Linked DNA regions of Prochlorococcus marinus str. MIT 0918. The protein of the gene in region 2 binds, or shares a complex with, the protein of the main gene of each other region. Links are inferred from orthologs where the notes say so. Each region holds a gene or a part of one and is shown on either strand. Other genes may lie near its edges.

The links.
Region 1: the proteins of carB (region 2) and carA are in contact, whole or in part, in a solved structure (PDB 1KEE), measured with the Escherichia coli proteins. The link is inferred for Prochlorococcus marinus str. MIT 0918 from one-to-one orthologs.

Annotation. Positions count from the first base shown.
Region 1 is NZ_CP114780.1:565,747-573,178, forward strand. The notes cover bases 2,454-5,257. They hold carA (glutamine-hydrolyzing carbamoyl-phosphate synthase small subunit), read right to left. Parts: upstream 4,527-5,257; coding sequence 3,381-4,526; downstream 2,454-3,380. Other genes in these bases: rlmB (23S rRNA (guanosine(2251)-2'-O)-methyltransferase RlmB), read right to left, coding at 2,454-2,537; O5636_RS03025 (Mini-ribonuclease 3), read right to left, coding at 2,537-2,953; O5636_RS03030 (STAS domain-containing protein), read right to left, coding at 2,950-3,297; trpD (anthranilate phosphoribosyltransferase), read right to left, coding at 4,566-5,257. In the rest of the region: Asp-tRNA(Asn)/Glu-tRNA(Gln) amidotransferase subunit GatA, read right to left, coding at 1-855; O5636_RS03015 (DUF1816 domain-containing protein), read right to left, coding at 916-1,146; more of rlmB, read right to left, coding at 1,299-2,453; more of trpD, read right to left, coding at 5,258-5,591; O5636_RS03045 (DUF3288 family protein), read right to left, coding at 5,714-6,019; O5636_RS03050 (ABC transporter ATP-binding protein), read left to right, coding at 6,102-7,432. UniProt on the Escherichia coli protein: Small subunit of the glutamine-dependent carbamoyl phosphate synthetase (CPSase).
Region 2 is NZ_CP114780.1:409,934-418,837, reverse strand. Bases 2,556-6,391 are described here. They hold carB (carbamoyl-phosphate synthase large subunit), read left to right. Parts: upstream 2,556-2,882; coding sequence 2,883-6,191; downstream 6,192-6,391. Other genes in these bases: O5636_RS02205 (DUF6447 family protein), read right to left, coding at 6,218-6,391; O5636_RS02215 (DUF3318 domain-containing protein), read right to left, coding at 2,556-2,761. Also shown: O5636_RS02230 (asparaginase), read right to left, coding at 290-1,246; O5636_RS02225 (CGLD27 family protein), read right to left, coding at 1,269-1,769; rsfS (ribosome silencing factor), read right to left, coding at 1,780-2,133; more of O5636_RS02215, read right to left, coding at 2,126-2,555; more of O5636_RS02205, read right to left, coding at 6,392-6,451; O5636_RS02200 (ABC transporter ATP-binding protein), read right to left, coding at 6,515-8,263; O5636_RS02195 (RNA-binding S4 domain-containing protein), read left to right, coding at 8,284-8,499; tpiA (triose-phosphate isomerase), read left to right, coding at 8,516-8,904. UniProt on the Escherichia coli protein: Large subunit of the glutamine-dependent carbamoyl phosphate synthetase (CPSase).

The sequences.
Region 1 (7,432 bases), 160 kb from region 2 along the record:
AGATTCAAGGTGAGCAGCAGCTTTTAAAACCGATTCCTTCACTTCTAAATCAAGTCCTTTCTGGTTAAAACATTCTTTAATCAGTCCAACACGAAAACCTGATATAGAGGCAGACAAATGCTCTGTAAAGTCAGGGACTGGAACATCTAAACATGTTGAATCTTTAGGATCTTTTCCTGCTATAACCTGTAAAAGTTCTGCAGAGTCTGCAACATTATTAGCGAAAGGGCCGATCTGATCTAATGAACTCGCAAATGCTACCAAACCCCATCTACTAACCCTACCGTAAGTAGGCTTTAGTCCTACAACACCACAAAAAGAAGCAGGCTGCCGTATCGAGCCTCCAGTATCAGATCCCAAAGAAGCTACGCACAAACCCGATGCAACAGCAGCGGCGCTGCCTCCTGAACTCCCACCTGGGACTCTCGTAGTATCCCAAGGGTTAAAAGTTGCTCCAAAAGTCGAGGTCTCTGTAGAACTTCCCATCGCAAACTCATCTAAATTTGTTTTTCCTATTAATATTGCTCCTGACTTCCAAAGTCTTTCGGTTGCTGTAGATTCATATGGTGGTATAAATCCTTCTAATATTCGACTTGAACATGTAGTCGGTATACCTCTAGTACATAGATTATCTTTAATGGCTATAGGAATACCTGCTAAAGGAGGTAACTCTTTACCAGCAGCTCTAGCTTCATCTATTTGAGAAGCTAATTTCCGCGCTCTTTCATGGTGTAAATACAAAAAAGAATGAATAGTACCGTCGAGTTTTTCTATTCTAGAAATTTTTTTCTCTACAAGTTCAAGAGAAGACACTTCTCCCTTGATCAATCTTTCTCGCCATTTAGCTATGGTCATTATTTAATCCGAAATACTTAATATATGAAACTATCTTATCTAAACAAAGAGAAGATAAATTCAAAAAGTTAAAGGTTCAACTCTTCTACAGCGAACATAGCTGTGATTGATAGACCCTATTCCTTCGCCAGACAAATCATTTAAAAATAATTTCATCTTGGCTTTTAGACTTCTCTTGGTTAAGAAAGGTCCAAACCAATAAGTGGTAGCAGGATTATTAGTTTCGATTCGAGCCCACCAGGCCAAACCAAAACTATTACCTATGCTTCGAAATGCCCTAATTGGGCCCATAATTTATAAAAGATCTTTTCTTATGTTACTACTTTGATATAAAAAATCTAATGATAAATTTAGTTTTTTTTTATATAAATGATCAATCAAGCATTTTTCAACTTTAAAATATAACGTTGTCTTTATAATTTAAGGTTGTTCATAGCAACCCTCTAATAGTCTTTTAAAGGTTTTGTTGTCAATTTTGCTCTTAGCAACTTAGGAGATGGAGCCTGACCTGAAAGGTCTTTCATCCATCCTTGACGAGCAATCTCATACATAAATACTGATGTTGCTACTGAAGCATTCAAACTAGATGTCACCCCTCTTAAAGGAATTCTTACAAGTTCATCACAATATTTTCTTGTAAGAAGAGAAAGACCTTTATCTTCAGACCCTATTACAAGAACTAATGGGCCATCAAACGAAATTTCATTAACAGTTTTATCACCATCTCCTGCCAAACCAATAGCTGTATATCCAATTCTCTTCAATTCTTCAATAGCTCTATTCAAATTAACTACTCTTGCAACCGGTAAATGTTCTAATGCACCTGCAGCTACTTTTGCTACAGATCCTGTCAATCCTGCACTTCGTCTTTGAGGAAGAATAATTCCATGAGCTCCTAAAGCTTCTGAAGATCTAACTATTGCACCTAAATTATGAGGATCCGTAAGACCATCAAGAGCTATCAAAACAGGAGGTTCGTCTAAAGAACTACACCCTTCTATCAAAGCCTTTAAGTCAAAAGTCTCAGATGCTGCTGTTTGAAGAGCAATGCCTTGATGAACACCACCACTAGTCAAATGAGCCAATCTTGCCCAAGAAACTTCTTCAACTAGAACACCTAAAGATTTGGCATCTTTTAAAAGTTGAAAAAAACGAGGTGAGCTTCTAATCTCACCAGTACACCAAATTCTATGAATAGGCCTACCAGACTCAAGAATTGACTGAATTACATGCCTACCCCAAAAAATATCATTTGACTCATTGTGAAAAACAGTCTTTTCTTCTTCTCGCTCATGATTTTGATTTTTATTGATAAATCCTTCTTTTTGGTGTTTTTGAAAAATAGGTTTTCTTCGTCTATCAAAATATTTTACCTCTTCGGAATTATTAGAAAATCTGTCTGTATTTCTTTTTGATTGTACGCGGCCCCATTCTCTTGTAGGACTAGAGAAGCTCTGATTAGAAGTTGATTTATTTTTCTTATTCCTTAAGTCTCTTTTTTGATTTTCATTATCAACAAAATTTTCGCTAAAAGCTCTTGAAGCTTTTCTATAAGTTTTTCCTTGTGACTGATCTTTATTGGTTTCTTGCCAACTCATTGAAGAAGGGTTGCCACGATATTTCCTACCTTCTATTGAAGAAGATCGAGATGTTTTTCTGCCCCGGCGATCTTTAAAGCTCATTATTTTAATAAAGGTTTATCAGATTGAATTGCATCTAATTGATCCAATAATTGTGCAAGGCGAATTGGGTTTTTTAAAAACAACCATCCGATTAGAGTTTCGAATCCAGTTGCCTTTCCATAAATAGCAATATTTATCTTACGAGAGCCACGACAAACTCGATTGCGTCCTCGTTTAACAAAATTTCTTTCAATTTCAGTTAAATGAATCTCTAAAGATGAAAGGGCTTCTGCTTGTGCTTCCGCCTTAACCTTAGTCACAACTAAATCATGAAGATCTTTTGCTCTAGCTGGTTTCTGACATAGGCGAAGTCTTTGATGCATCTCCCAAACGGCATCTCCTAACCAAGCTAATTGAATAGGTCCTAGATCATCAGGAGAACCTGATGGTTGTAAAGATCGAATCCAATTAGTCAAGCCGCAACTTGGCTAAGAGCCTTACTTAAGTCTGATGACAAATGAAGATAATCTTCTAGACGAACAAGTTTTATTGTTTGAACAACTCTTGCATTACCAACAACACCAAGAGATTTCTTAGCCTTCTTACAAGTTTTAGCAAAATGAACAATAACTCCTAATCCAGAAGAATCTATAAAATCAATTTTTGTTAAATCCAAGACAACGGGCAATTTATTTGCGGTGAACTTTTCATTAACAAAATTTGTAAATTGCTTCTCTGAATAAGCATCTAGCTGTCCAGTGAAATAAAAAACCAAACAGCCTTTCTTTTTCTCAGACCCACCCCGCAAAGAAACGGTCAATCGTTGTAAATCGTTTATGGGACCAATCCTCCCTAATGCTTCTCAAAAGAAGTGTAGTTATCAATGAGCAAGTCAACCACGATTCAACGTCGTTCTGACATTACTTCAGCAAAACGTGCAAAATGATAATCTGCATCATGAGGCCCTGGACTGGCTTCTGGGTGATATTGAATCCCGAAAACAGGTCTGTTACACATTGCTATGCCTGCTACTGTCCCATCATTAAGATTTAAATGAGTAATATCTACATTGTTTGAATTTAATGATTCTGCTTCAAGAGCAAAGCCATGATTTTGGCTAGTAATTTCAACACGGCCACTTATGCCACATGGATGATTTAAACCTCTATGTCCATAGGTCAATTTAAAAGTTTTACCACCTAGAGCCAAACCTAAGATTTGATGGCCTAGACATATGCCAAACATAGGTAAATCTCTTTCTTCAATTAATCTTTTAGCTAAATCAATTCCTTCCTTAACAGCAGCTGGATCACCAGGTCCATTTGAAAAGAAGATTCCTTCTGGTTCTAAATCCAATACATCTTTATAGCCTGCATTCGAAGGCAGCACAACAACTTCACAGCCATGTGCTACAAGCCGGTTCAAAATTGATCGTTTAATCCCAAAATCAATAGCTACAACCTTAAAAGGAATTTGTGGTTCCAATTTCAATCTTTTATCAAATTCTGGAATAGCAGTTGTGTCCCATTTGTAAAACTTTGTCGTAGTAACTTTTTCAGCTAAATTAAGTCCCTTCATGATAGGAGCAGCTTGAATTCTTTCTAACAAACTAGACAAAGAAACTTCTTTCAATTCAGAGCAAATAAGAGCATTCATAGTTCCAGAGCTTCTTAAATGCCTTACAAGTTCTCTTGTGTCAACACCATATATGCCAACAACATTCTCTTCTTTAAGCCATTTTTCAAAAGTGATATTTGCACGCCAATTACTAGGTGTTCGAGCAAAGTTTCTTACGATAACACCTTTTGCATATGGGGAATCAGATTCATTATCTTCAGAATTCACTCCAGTATTACCTAGTTCAGGGTATGTAAATGTTATTAATTGCCCAAAATAACTTGGATCAGTTAAAACCTCTTGATATCCGGTTATGCCAGTATTAAATACTATTTCACCTATTACAGTACCTTTACTTCCAAAAGACTTTCCTTTTATTAAAGTGCCATCAGATAAAAGCAAAATTGCATCGTCTTTCTCAAAAGTAGTCATATTAAAATAATAATAAAAAACTTGTCATTCTAAAAATATTTATTCTAAAAATCCTTTTAACTCATTAAATTTTTCCCAAGGCCTACCAGATTCCATAGATTCTAAAGCTATTTTCACTCCCTTACTTATATCAATCTCAACTCCTGAAGCCCATAAAACCAAAGAAGTGTTAAGGGCTACTACATCCTTTTGAGCTTGGGTGCCTTCACCTTGCAAAACAGTTTGAAGAATCTCTTTATTTGTTATCAATGAGCCACCTTTAAGCTCATCATTTGATACAGGTTTAAGCCCTAATTCTTTGATATTAATCACTTTGGAATTTATATGGCCATTTTCAAGAAATCTAAAATCATTACTGCCTTCGAGAGATGCTTCATCCAAACCTCCTCCTCCATGAACAACTACGGCTCTTTTTAGGCCAAGGTTTTTCATTGCGACTACCATTGGGTCTAGCAATTCTTGTTTCGCGACACCTAACACTTGCGCTTTAGGACGAAATGGATTTACTAACGGTCCAAGCAGATTAAAAATAGTTCTTATTCCTAGGCTTTTTCTTAATGGAGCCAAATTAACTAAAGAAGAATGCCAAACAGGTGCAAATAAAAATGTAATATTTGTCTTTTCAATAGCATTAGCAACTAATTCAAGAGGCGCATTTAAATTTATCCCAAGTTCTTCAAGAACATCTGCAGAACCAACCTTTCCACTTGCACTTCGGTTTCCATGCTTAGCAATAGTTACTCCACAAGCAGCAGAAACAAATGCCACTGCTGTTGAGATGTTAAAAGTATCTGCTCCATCCCCCCCTGTACCACATGTATCTACCAAAAACGATTCAGAAAGATTCAAAGAATATTCACATGCGTCTCTAAGAACTTCAGCCATAGTAGAAAGCTCTAGACCTGAAACAGGCTTAGCTCTTAAAGCAGTTAAAAAAGCTCCTGTTTGTACAGGTAAAAGTTCTTCCTTGAGCCAGGCATTCATAAGAGTTTTGGCTTCCAATGAATTCAGTTCTTCAGCTGATAAAACCTTTTCAAGTAGTTTTGGCCAAGAGACAGTCGACATAAAATACGCTCAAAGAAAAGTCAGGTGCTATGCACTCTGGGCCAAATCATAGAGATATTTCTAACTCTTACCTGAAAAATTTTTATAAAAGAGTTTAAGAGAAAGAAATTATCCAATTAAAATCAACTTGAAGAATTATCTGATGTATCAAAACTTGACCCTAGATTCTCATCTGCATAATTAGAAGGTCTATACCCTTTTGACCAAATATCTCTTGTTTTAGAATTAAGTGTCTCCTGAGTCATTCCCCAAGATTTTAAAATTTTAGCTATATCCAATTGAATATCCTTGGCTCCAGGGAAGCCCTCATATCTCATTAACAACCTAGCAATGTTAAGCAAGTCTTCGTCTTCTGGCATGTCTTTAGATATCAATCTGTTTAGGTGTTCACGATCTACTATGTACAGTGGATGGTTCTGTCCTTCCATTAAGCAAAAGCCTTACTTAAGAAAACTAATATATCAACTTTCATCCTTACCGATATAGATTAATTATTAGAGTTTTCAAATCATGGCAGTTTTTAGGATTGATCTAATAAAAAGATATTTAAGGCCTCATAAAAACACTTTGATATTGGGAGGAGTGAGCCTAATAATTGTAAATATACTAAGCGTAGCAATACCTTTTGAAGTTCGTCGCATCATAGATGCCTTAAAAGAAGGATTTTCCTTTAACGATGTACTAAGCAAATCAGCATGGATAATTATCCTTGCAACAGTTATGGGTTTAGTTCGACTTTTGTCTAGGCAACTGGTATTCGGAGTTGGTAGGCAAGTAGAAGTAAATCTAAGACAAAGACTTTTCGATCATATGCTCATACAAGATCCAGGATGGGTCCAAGGTATAGGAAGTGGAGAGGTTATTACCAGAGCAACCAGTGACATAGAAAACATTAGGAGACTGCTTGGCTTCGCAATATTGAGTCTTACCAATACCTTCCTTGCCTATGCATTCACAATTCCAGCAATGCTAGCAATTAACCCTTTTTTAACTGTTGTTTCCATATCTCTTTATCCAATAATGCTAGGAACTGTTAGGCTTTTTGGAGGCAGAATGGTCAAACAACGCAAGCGACAACAAGAAGCACTATCAAGTCTCAGCGAATTAATTCAAGAAGATCTTTCAGGAATAAGTGCTATAAAAATTTATGGTCAAGAGGTTGCCGAAGAAAAAGCATTCTCAAGTTTAAATAATAATTATAAAAATGCAGCAATAAATTTAGCTAGAACAGCCAGTACACTATTCCCACTTTTGCAGGGAATTTCTTCAATATCATTACTTTTAATTCTTGCTTTAGGGAGCAGTTTTATTGAGAAAGGCTCTCTTACGATTGGAGGCCTAATCGCACTAATATTATATGTAGAAAGATTAGTATTCCCAACTGCTCTATTAGGCTTTACTCTAAATACTTTTCAATTAGGTCAGGTTAGCCTAGAGCGTGTAGAAGAATTACTTAATAACGAACCTCTTATTAAAGATAACATTAATAATAGCCCTTTAAATAAACCAATCAAAGGAAAGTTAAAAGCCAAAAATCTTTCCGTTAGGTATGAAGATAATGGTAAAAATATTATAAAGGATATAAATTTTTCAATTAATCCAGGAGAGTTAGTTGCAATAGTAGGCCCAGTTGGTTGCGGAAAAACAACTCTTGCCAGAGCTTTATGCAGAATGGTAAATATAAAAAGAAACCAATTATTCTTAGACGGTAATGATATTCTTGATCTTAAGCTAGAGGATCTTCGAAAGAACATTGCTTTGGTACCACAAGAAGGATATTTATTTACAGACTCATTAGCAAATAATATTAGATATGGTGATCCATATGCATCAATAAAAGA
Region 2 (8,904 bases):
CCTTGGTCTGAAGAGGCATAATAACTCTAGATTGCCTAGGTATGTTTTTTATTGGTATTGAATAAATTAGAAGAAAAGTTGTATTTAGATGCTAGAGGGATTTATTTTAATTAATATTTTTAGCTGACATTAAAAAAAGCCAGTCAAAGACTGGCTTTTATGTTGGTGGCGGGGGGGAGATTTGAACTCCCGACCTTCGGGTTATGAGCCCGACGAGCTACCAGACTGCTCTACCCCGCGATGCTCTATAAGCATACATGTGAATGTACCAATTGCTTATATAAAAGATTTAGTTTTCTTGAAATTTTAGTTGACCCTCCACTTCAAGTTCTAATCCTGGTTTTATTTTTAAGACCTGATCTTCTAGTTCCTGAAGGCTTATTGGAGTCATCCATTCTAATTGCTTTAACAAATGAAGAGCTACAGCTTGCTTGGCTCTTTTAGAACCATCTTGAACCTTTATAGCAATTCCCATTCCATCACCTAGTTTGCTTATGCATTGAATTCCTTCAGAACCTCCCTTGCATAACAATTGTCCATGAGCTCTTTTTATTACTTCTGTATCAAATTTACCTATGCCAGCAATTAGTTCAGGTTGTCTTATCATTGCTCGATTAATTTGTTCTAATTCGCTATGTGTTGAATCTCCTAAATGTGCATAAAGTAACGCCATTTGATCAAGTTGCATTTTTAGTGTAGGTGCACCGCAATCATCTTTGGCTGAGATGAGTTCTTCACGCGGTATTCCAATTAGTTCTGAAACTCTTCTATTAATTTCAATTTGAAGAGGATGATTAATATCTAAATAATTATTTAATGGCCAATTCATTTTTTTACAGGTTGCTAAAAATGCAGCATGTTTTCCAGAACAATTATGTTCAAGTCTATTATTTTTTCCTTCTGGTATTGGGCATTGAAGTTGAGAAGCTTCAATTTTTGAATACCATAAAATTTTAAATGATTGCCGAGCATGATTTGTTGTTCCAGCATGGGAACTACATGCTATTGCAAGTGTTTTTTCATCTAATAATGAATTTTTATAAGCACCTGAACTTACAAAAGGAATAGCTTGGAATGGTTTTAATGCAGATCTTATAAATGTTGTGTATTTTGGATCTCCAGCTTTCATTAATATCCGGCCTTTTTTGTCACATATAACAGCATTAACTATATGAACAGACTCTATAGATGAGTTTCTCTTAAGATAAACTCTTAAGTAATTCCTATTCATATTATCTAAGTTCATATTTTTATTAATGTTCATTAATTTAGTTGAATTTGTATACTATTAGAGAGGATGAAAATATAAAGATTAACGTTAGCACAAAGAGTGATCTTTTTAACGTTGTTAATATTGGCATTAGGTCATTATTTGCAACTAGTTTATCTCTATTCTGCCAAATAATGGGTTTTTTCCAACTTTGACCATCATGCCAATCTGTTTCTTCATAGTTAATAGCTTCAGATTTAAGCCTTTTGTAAACATAACTCCATCCAAGTAATTGTCTTATTAATAAGATGAAAGGTATAAGGAGACTAGATAAAAAAGAAATGATTAAATAATTAAACAGATCATTTTTTAGAGAATAGCTACCACTAATTATGATTAGAAATATTGGTAGAAATAATAACCAAGTTATAAATAACCTTATATTAAGTTGAATAGACCCTTTTAATGGCCAAGAAAAAAAAATTGATTTAGATAATTCAATGAATTCCTGTAATGGTATTTGTTTTATAGGAACAGGACTGTAATTTGATTGTTTCAAGGTTATTTGATCAATACTGTTCTGAATAATTATGGGTTATTCCATTGCTCCAAAAGGCTTCTAGTTCATAGTACTTTCTTTCCTTAGGTTGAAATATATTAATTATTATGTCTCCATAATCAAGCAAAGCCCACTTTGCTTCGATAACACCTTCTTTTCTTAAAGGTAATAAGTTTGCATCTTCATTTAATTTAATTTCAATTGCTTTAACTATTGATCTTACTTGAACGTCTGATAAACCTTCGCTAATCATAATCCAATCAGCAAGGCTTGAAACCTTTTCAATTTGAATCAACTTAATATTCGAAGCTTTAAGATTATCTGCTGCTTCTGCAGCAATCTTAATTAACCTTTTACTATCCATATACATTTTCACTCGTTATTGATTGACTAGAGCCTTCCTGTGACGCCATTTCTGCTCTTGCTCTTTCTGCACTTTTCCTAAGTGCCTCTAGCCTATCTTCGTAAAATGATCTTTTTTTCTTTTTACGTGTTTTTTCGATTAAATCTTTAAGTGCTCCCCCAAGACTTTTATAAGCATTAGGAACACTATATCCAAACCTACATGCCAGATCAATTGCTCTTTCGTCAGCCGAAATGGCATCTTGTATTCTCTTTTCTGAATTGTTTTTTAAATAAAGTCTGTAACCTGCAAAACCAGAAAGTCCTAAAGCCATTAAAAGTAATAAACCATCTTGAACCCATAATTCTCCAATTGCACCACCAAGACCAATAGCTAGAGCTGCCATCTCCCAGCCATCTCTTGGAATTGTATCGTTTTGAATTCTTCCAACTTCATGCCAGAAAAGTAAATTTCTATGATCAAGTGCAAATGTTTCCCATTGTTCTATATCTATTTGTATTTCAACTTCATCTCTTCCAATCTCTTCCAAGTCGATAAGAGGAGGATCTATAGCTGCTGCAGGTTCTACGAAAACCCAGCTTTGATTTTCAGGTGGAAGTAGTCCTTTTAAACGCTGTAGCTCGCTCATGGTTTAGCTTCTCAATCCAAACAACTTAGCTATTATTTGTATGTTAGTAGCGACTTGGTTAGCTGACTCTTATCAGCTTGAATAGAAGCTACATGAAAATCAGAGCAAATTATTAAAAACAATGCCACGGCGTAAAGATATACGTCGCATATTAATTCTTGGTTCAGGTCCAATTGTTATTGGCCAGGCCTGTGAATTCGACTATTCAGGTACTCAAGCCTGCAAAGCCCTCAAGAATGAGGGATATGAAGTTATTCTTGTTAATTCAAATCCTGCCTCGATCATGACAGATCCTGAAATGGCAGACAGGACATATATAGAACCTTTAACCACAGAGGTCATAACAAAAATCATTGAATTAGAGAGGCCTGATGCTCTTTTGCCAACTATGGGAGGACAAACGGCTCTTAACGCAGCAGTAGATTTATCTGAATCTGGAAATTTGAAAAAGTTTGGAGTTGAACTAATAGGAGCAGATTTAATTTCAATTAAAAAGGCTGAAGATCGTCAATTGTTTAAAAGTAGTATGGAAAAAATAGGAGTAAATGTATGTCCATCTGGAATAGCTTGTGATATTGAGGAGGCTAAGATTGTTGGTTCTAATATACATTCTTTTCCTAGAATAATTAGACCTGCTTTTACCTTAGGTGGTACTGGAGGTGGTATTGCTTATAATGAAGAGGAGTTTATAGAGATCTGTAAATCAGGTATAGAATCTAGTCCAGTATCTCAAATACTTATAGAAAAGTCTTTATTGGGATGGAAGGAATTTGAATTAGAAGTAATGAGAGATATATCAGATAATGTAGTTATTGTATGTAGTATAGAGAATTTTGATCCAATGGGGGTACATACTGGTGATTCTATAACTGTTGCTCCAGCGCAAACATTAACTGATAAAGAATATCAAAGGTTAAGAGATCAATCTATTAAAATTATTAGAGAAATAGGTGTTGCAACTGGTGGTAGTAATATTCAATTTGCTATTAACCCTATTGATGGTGAAGTAATCGTTATTGAAATGAATCCGAGGGTTTCAAGATCTTCAGCATTAGCAAGTAAAGCGACAGGATTTCCGATTGCAAAAATCGCAGCACTTTTGGCTGTTGGTTATAGATTAGATGAGATAACTAATGATATAACAACAAAAACTCCTTCATGTTTTGAGCCAACAATTGATTATATCGTTACTAAAATCCCTCGTTTTGCGTTTGAAAAATTTAATGGATCTCCTGCAATTTTAAATACATCCATGAAATCTGTTGGTGAAGTGATGGCTATAGGTAGATGTTTTGAGGAGTCTTTTCAAAAAGCTTTGCGATCATTAGAAACTGGTTTATCAGGTTGGTCATTTGATGAAAATAATCTTCCTTTTGGCTTAAGTGAAATTGATAGATTCTTAAGAGTTCCTTCGCCAGATAGAATAATAGCAATTAAATTAGCAATGTTAAATGGTAAATCTGATGATTATATAAATTCTCTATCGCACATTGACCTTTGGTTCCTATCAAAATTAAGAAATATAGTTAACGCAGAAACAAGGCTAAAAAAACTTAACAATATTAGTAATTTAGACCCCAAATTTTTATTTGAGCTTAAGCAATTAGGATTTTCAGATATTCAAATAGGAGATTCTTTTAGTATTAGTGAATATGATATTAGGTCTATAAGAAAGAAATATAATATAATACCTACTTATAAAACTGTAGATACATGTGCAGCAGAGTTTGAGTCAAGTACACCCTATCATTACTCTACATATGAAAAGCCTTTTTATCTAATTAATTCTGATGGAACTACCATAGAAAAAAAACAATTGTCAGAAATTAATAAATTTAAAAATAAGAAAATACTGATTCTAGGAGGTGGTCCTAATAGAATAGGTCAGGGAATCGAATTTGATTATTGTTGTTGTCATGCTTCATTTCAATTACAGAAAGAAGGCTTCAATACAATAATGCTTAATAGTAATCCAGAAACTGTTTCAACTGATTATGACACTAGTGATTGTCTTTATTTTGAACCTTTAACTTTAGAAGATGTCTTGAATGTTATTGAGCAAGAAAGACCAGATGGCGTAATAATTCAGTTTGGAGGACAAACACCTCTAAAACTTTCTATTCCTATCTTTAAATGGTTACAATCTGAAGACGGGAAAAAATCAGGCGCAAAAATACTTGGAACATCTCCTACTTCAATAGATACAGCAGAAGATAGAGAACAATTTGATCAGATATTAAATCAATTAAAGATCCGACAACCTAAAAATGGAATTGCTAGATCATCATTTGAAGCAGAACAAGTTGCGAAAAAGATTTCATACCCTTTAGTTGTTAGACCCTCTTATGTTCTTGGTGGTAGAGCAATGGAAATAGTTTATGAGAAGAATGAATTACAAACATATATGAAACAGGCCGTTAAGGTTGAACCTGATCACCCAGTGTTGATAGATCAATATTTAGAAAATGCTATTGAGGTAGATGTAGATGCTTTATCAGATTCTACTGGTAATGTTGTTATTGCTGGCCTTATGGAACATATAGAACCAGCTGGAGTTCATTCTGGAGATTCAGCTTGTTGCTTGCCATCAGTATCACTTTCTCAAAGTTCTATTGAAATTATAAAACAATGGACAAAATCTATATCTAATTCATTAAATGTAACTGGATTAATAAACCTTCAGTTTGCTGTTCAAAAAGATATTTTGGGTATAGAAAAAGTATTTATTATTGAGGCTAATCCAAGAGCCTCAAGGACAGTTCCTTTTGTTTCTAAGGCAACTGGATTACCTATAGCAAGATTAGCTACAAGTCTTCTTATAGGAAAAACATTAAGTGAACTAGGGATACACAATGAACCAGTTCCTCCACTGCAAACCATAAAAGAAGCTGTATTGCCTTTTAGAAAGTTTCCTGGATCTGACAGTGTTTTAGGTCCTGAGATGAGATCCACTGGTGAAGTTATGTCCTCAGCAAATAATTTTGGTATGGCATACGCAAAGTCAGAAATTTCAGCAGGAGAGGCTCTCCCAACTAAGGGAATAGTATTTTTATCTGCTAATGATAGGGATAAGTCAGGTTTGATTCCTATTGCGCAAGGCCTTGTTGATTTGGGGTTTTCATTGAGAGCTACATCTGGTACTGCAGAATTTATATCAAAAGCAGGTATTGAAGTTTTAAAAGTGTTAAAAGTCCATGAAGGTAGACCTAACATTGAGGATCAGATTAGGTCTGGTCATATTCAGCTGATTATTAATACACCTATTGGTAGGCAAGCCATTCATGATGATAAATATTTACGAAGGGCTGCGCTTGATTACTCAGTTCCAACTCTTACTACTTTAGCTGGTGCTAGAGCTGCGGTAGAGGGTATTTATGCACTACAAAATGAGGATATATCTGTGAATGCATTGCAAGATATCCACAAATAGTAAGTTAATTGATTAGAAAAATTAATTCACTTTTCTTCTAAGGATTTAATATTTCTCAGACTTTCACTAAGTTGTTTAGCCATAGATTGCCTGCCAACTGCCAATACTTTAAGTGTATCTTCATATAGCCTTAGTTGATTATCTGCTACTTGAAGCCCTTTTAGAATTTCCTTTGTTTCATCTGGTAATTCTTTTACATTATAGCGTTTACCATCAAATGTAAGTATCGGGTCTGATTGTTCTTTATAAGGGATAGCCATTTAAATTAGATATTTTTATTATTATATAGTAGTAAATTTATTAATTAATAATAATTACATTAGTTAATTTAATTGTCTTTTATCTCTAATAAATTGTTTTTCACATAGATCTCTATATTTTCCATCACTTTTCATTAGATCATCATGCTTGCCTATCTCTTTAACTGTACCTTCTTCAAGAAGAATAATTTTATCTGCTTCTTGGGTCGTAGATAATCTGTGCGCTATTACCAAAACTGTTCTGTTTTTCATTGCTTGAGATAATCCCATTTGAACAGATCTCTCAGCTTCTGCATCAAGTGCACTAGTGGCTTCATCTAATAACAATATCGATGGATTACCTAGAACAGCTCTTGCGATAGAAATTCTTTGTAATTGTCCACCTGATAAATTAGTGCCTCTTTCTTCTATATAAGTATTATATTTATTAGGAAAGTTCATTATGAATTCATGAGCATTAGCTATTTTAGCTGCTTCAATAACATCCTCAAGTGTATACTTTCTTCCAAACCTAATGCTTTCTATAATTGAGCCTGAAAGAATGTTAACTTTTTGAGGAACAATAGCCATTCTCTTCCTTATTTCTTTAGTATTAGTAATTGATATATTGTTGCCATCAATATAAATCTCACCTTTCTGAGGACTGATGAACTTTAACAGTAGAGAAAATATTGTGCTTTTACCAGCGCCTGAGGGGCCTACTAAGGCTACCATTTCTCCTGGATTAATATTTATGGATATGCTATTAATTACTTGCTTGTTATTTACATAAGAGAAAGATACATTATTAAAATGTATTCTTCCATGATCTCTTGATATTTTATTAGGAATATTATTAATCTCTGGTTCTATAGGCTCATTCTCAATTTCTCGTAGTCTTTTAAGTGATGCTTGCCCTTGTTGAAGTTCATTAAAATTTGTAGTTAAATGGCTAATAGGATCAATTAACATTAATAAAGCTGCAAAGAAACTACTAAACTCTTGTCCATTAATTGCACCTGTTTGAATTCTTAAGGCACCTATAGCTAGAACTATTAATATGCCTAGAGCTTCTATAAATCCAATTACAGGATGTTGCAAAGCTATTTGTTTTAACGATTTATATTTTGCATATCTATGGAGTTCTACTTCATCGTTAAATCTTTTCTGTAACCATTTCTCTGATCCAAAGGCTCTTATAAGAGGTAATATTTGTATAGATTCAGAAAGTAAACTTGCAAGATTGCTTATTTGTTTCTGACTTCTTTCTGTTGTTAATAACACTTGCTCTCCAAATTTACCAACTAATAATGAAATTATTGGTGCTAATAGAATAGTTGCCAGTGATAGATTTATATCTAGAAAGAACATATAACCTATAACAGCTATCAATTGAAATGTACATGGTAGGGTGTCTTGGATTGTTTTATATATAACCTCACCTACTCTATCTGCATCTTCTGTTAATCTATATGTTATATCTCCTGTAGAAAGTTTTTCTATTGATTCTATTTTTATTTTTTGTAACTTGTTAAATATATTTTGTCTCAATTCCTGACTTATTTTTAGGGCTGGTTTGGCCAAAATAGTATCTTGAAGGTATTGAGATGATTTTTGAATTAAAAAAACTAGTAGAGATTGGACTATTATTTTTATTACTGTTTCTAAATCACCTTCTCCTATTGCTGGAATGAGTTTTCCTGCCAACCAAGCTAGTAGGGGCCAACATGCTACATAGATAATCATAAAAATCCCCCCTAAAAATATTTGATGCGAATAGGGGGATAAAAGTGGCACTAACCTTTTGAAGCTAAATTCTGAACTTGAAATCATTTTTTTGACTGTCTTTTTTTATGAAATTGGATCAATTTTTAAAATGGATTGGAGTTGCTGGATCTGGAGGTCAGGCAAAACACCTTATTAGTGGTGGACATGTAGCAGTAAATGGTTTCATAGAGACTAGACGCGGCAGACAATTACGTCAGGGTGATCTTGTCTCTTTGGCTAACAATGAGTACATCTTTTCAAATAATCAACCCCTAGGCCGTAAGTTAGATAATAGCGATTAATTACGAGGGACTAAGAGTGCGTAAAACAGTTATTGCTGGTAATTGGAAGATGCACATGACATGTGCTTCAGCAGTTGAATATATGACTAAGTTTTTACCTTTAGCTAAGGAATTTCCCTCAGATCGTGATGTTGTAATAGCACCCCCATTTACTGCAATTTCTACCTTAAGTTCTCTTTTAAAAGAAACAGATGTCTTTATATCAAGTCAGAATGTTCATTGGGAGGATCAAGGTGCTTTTACAGCAGAAATCTCACCACAAATGCTATTAGAGCATGAAGTACGCTACGCAATAGTTGGTCATAGTGAACCAAGAAAATATTTTAGTGAAAGTGATGAACAAATTAATCTTCGCGCTAGGTCAGCACAGTCAAATGGTTTAATACCTATCGTTTGTGTAGGAGA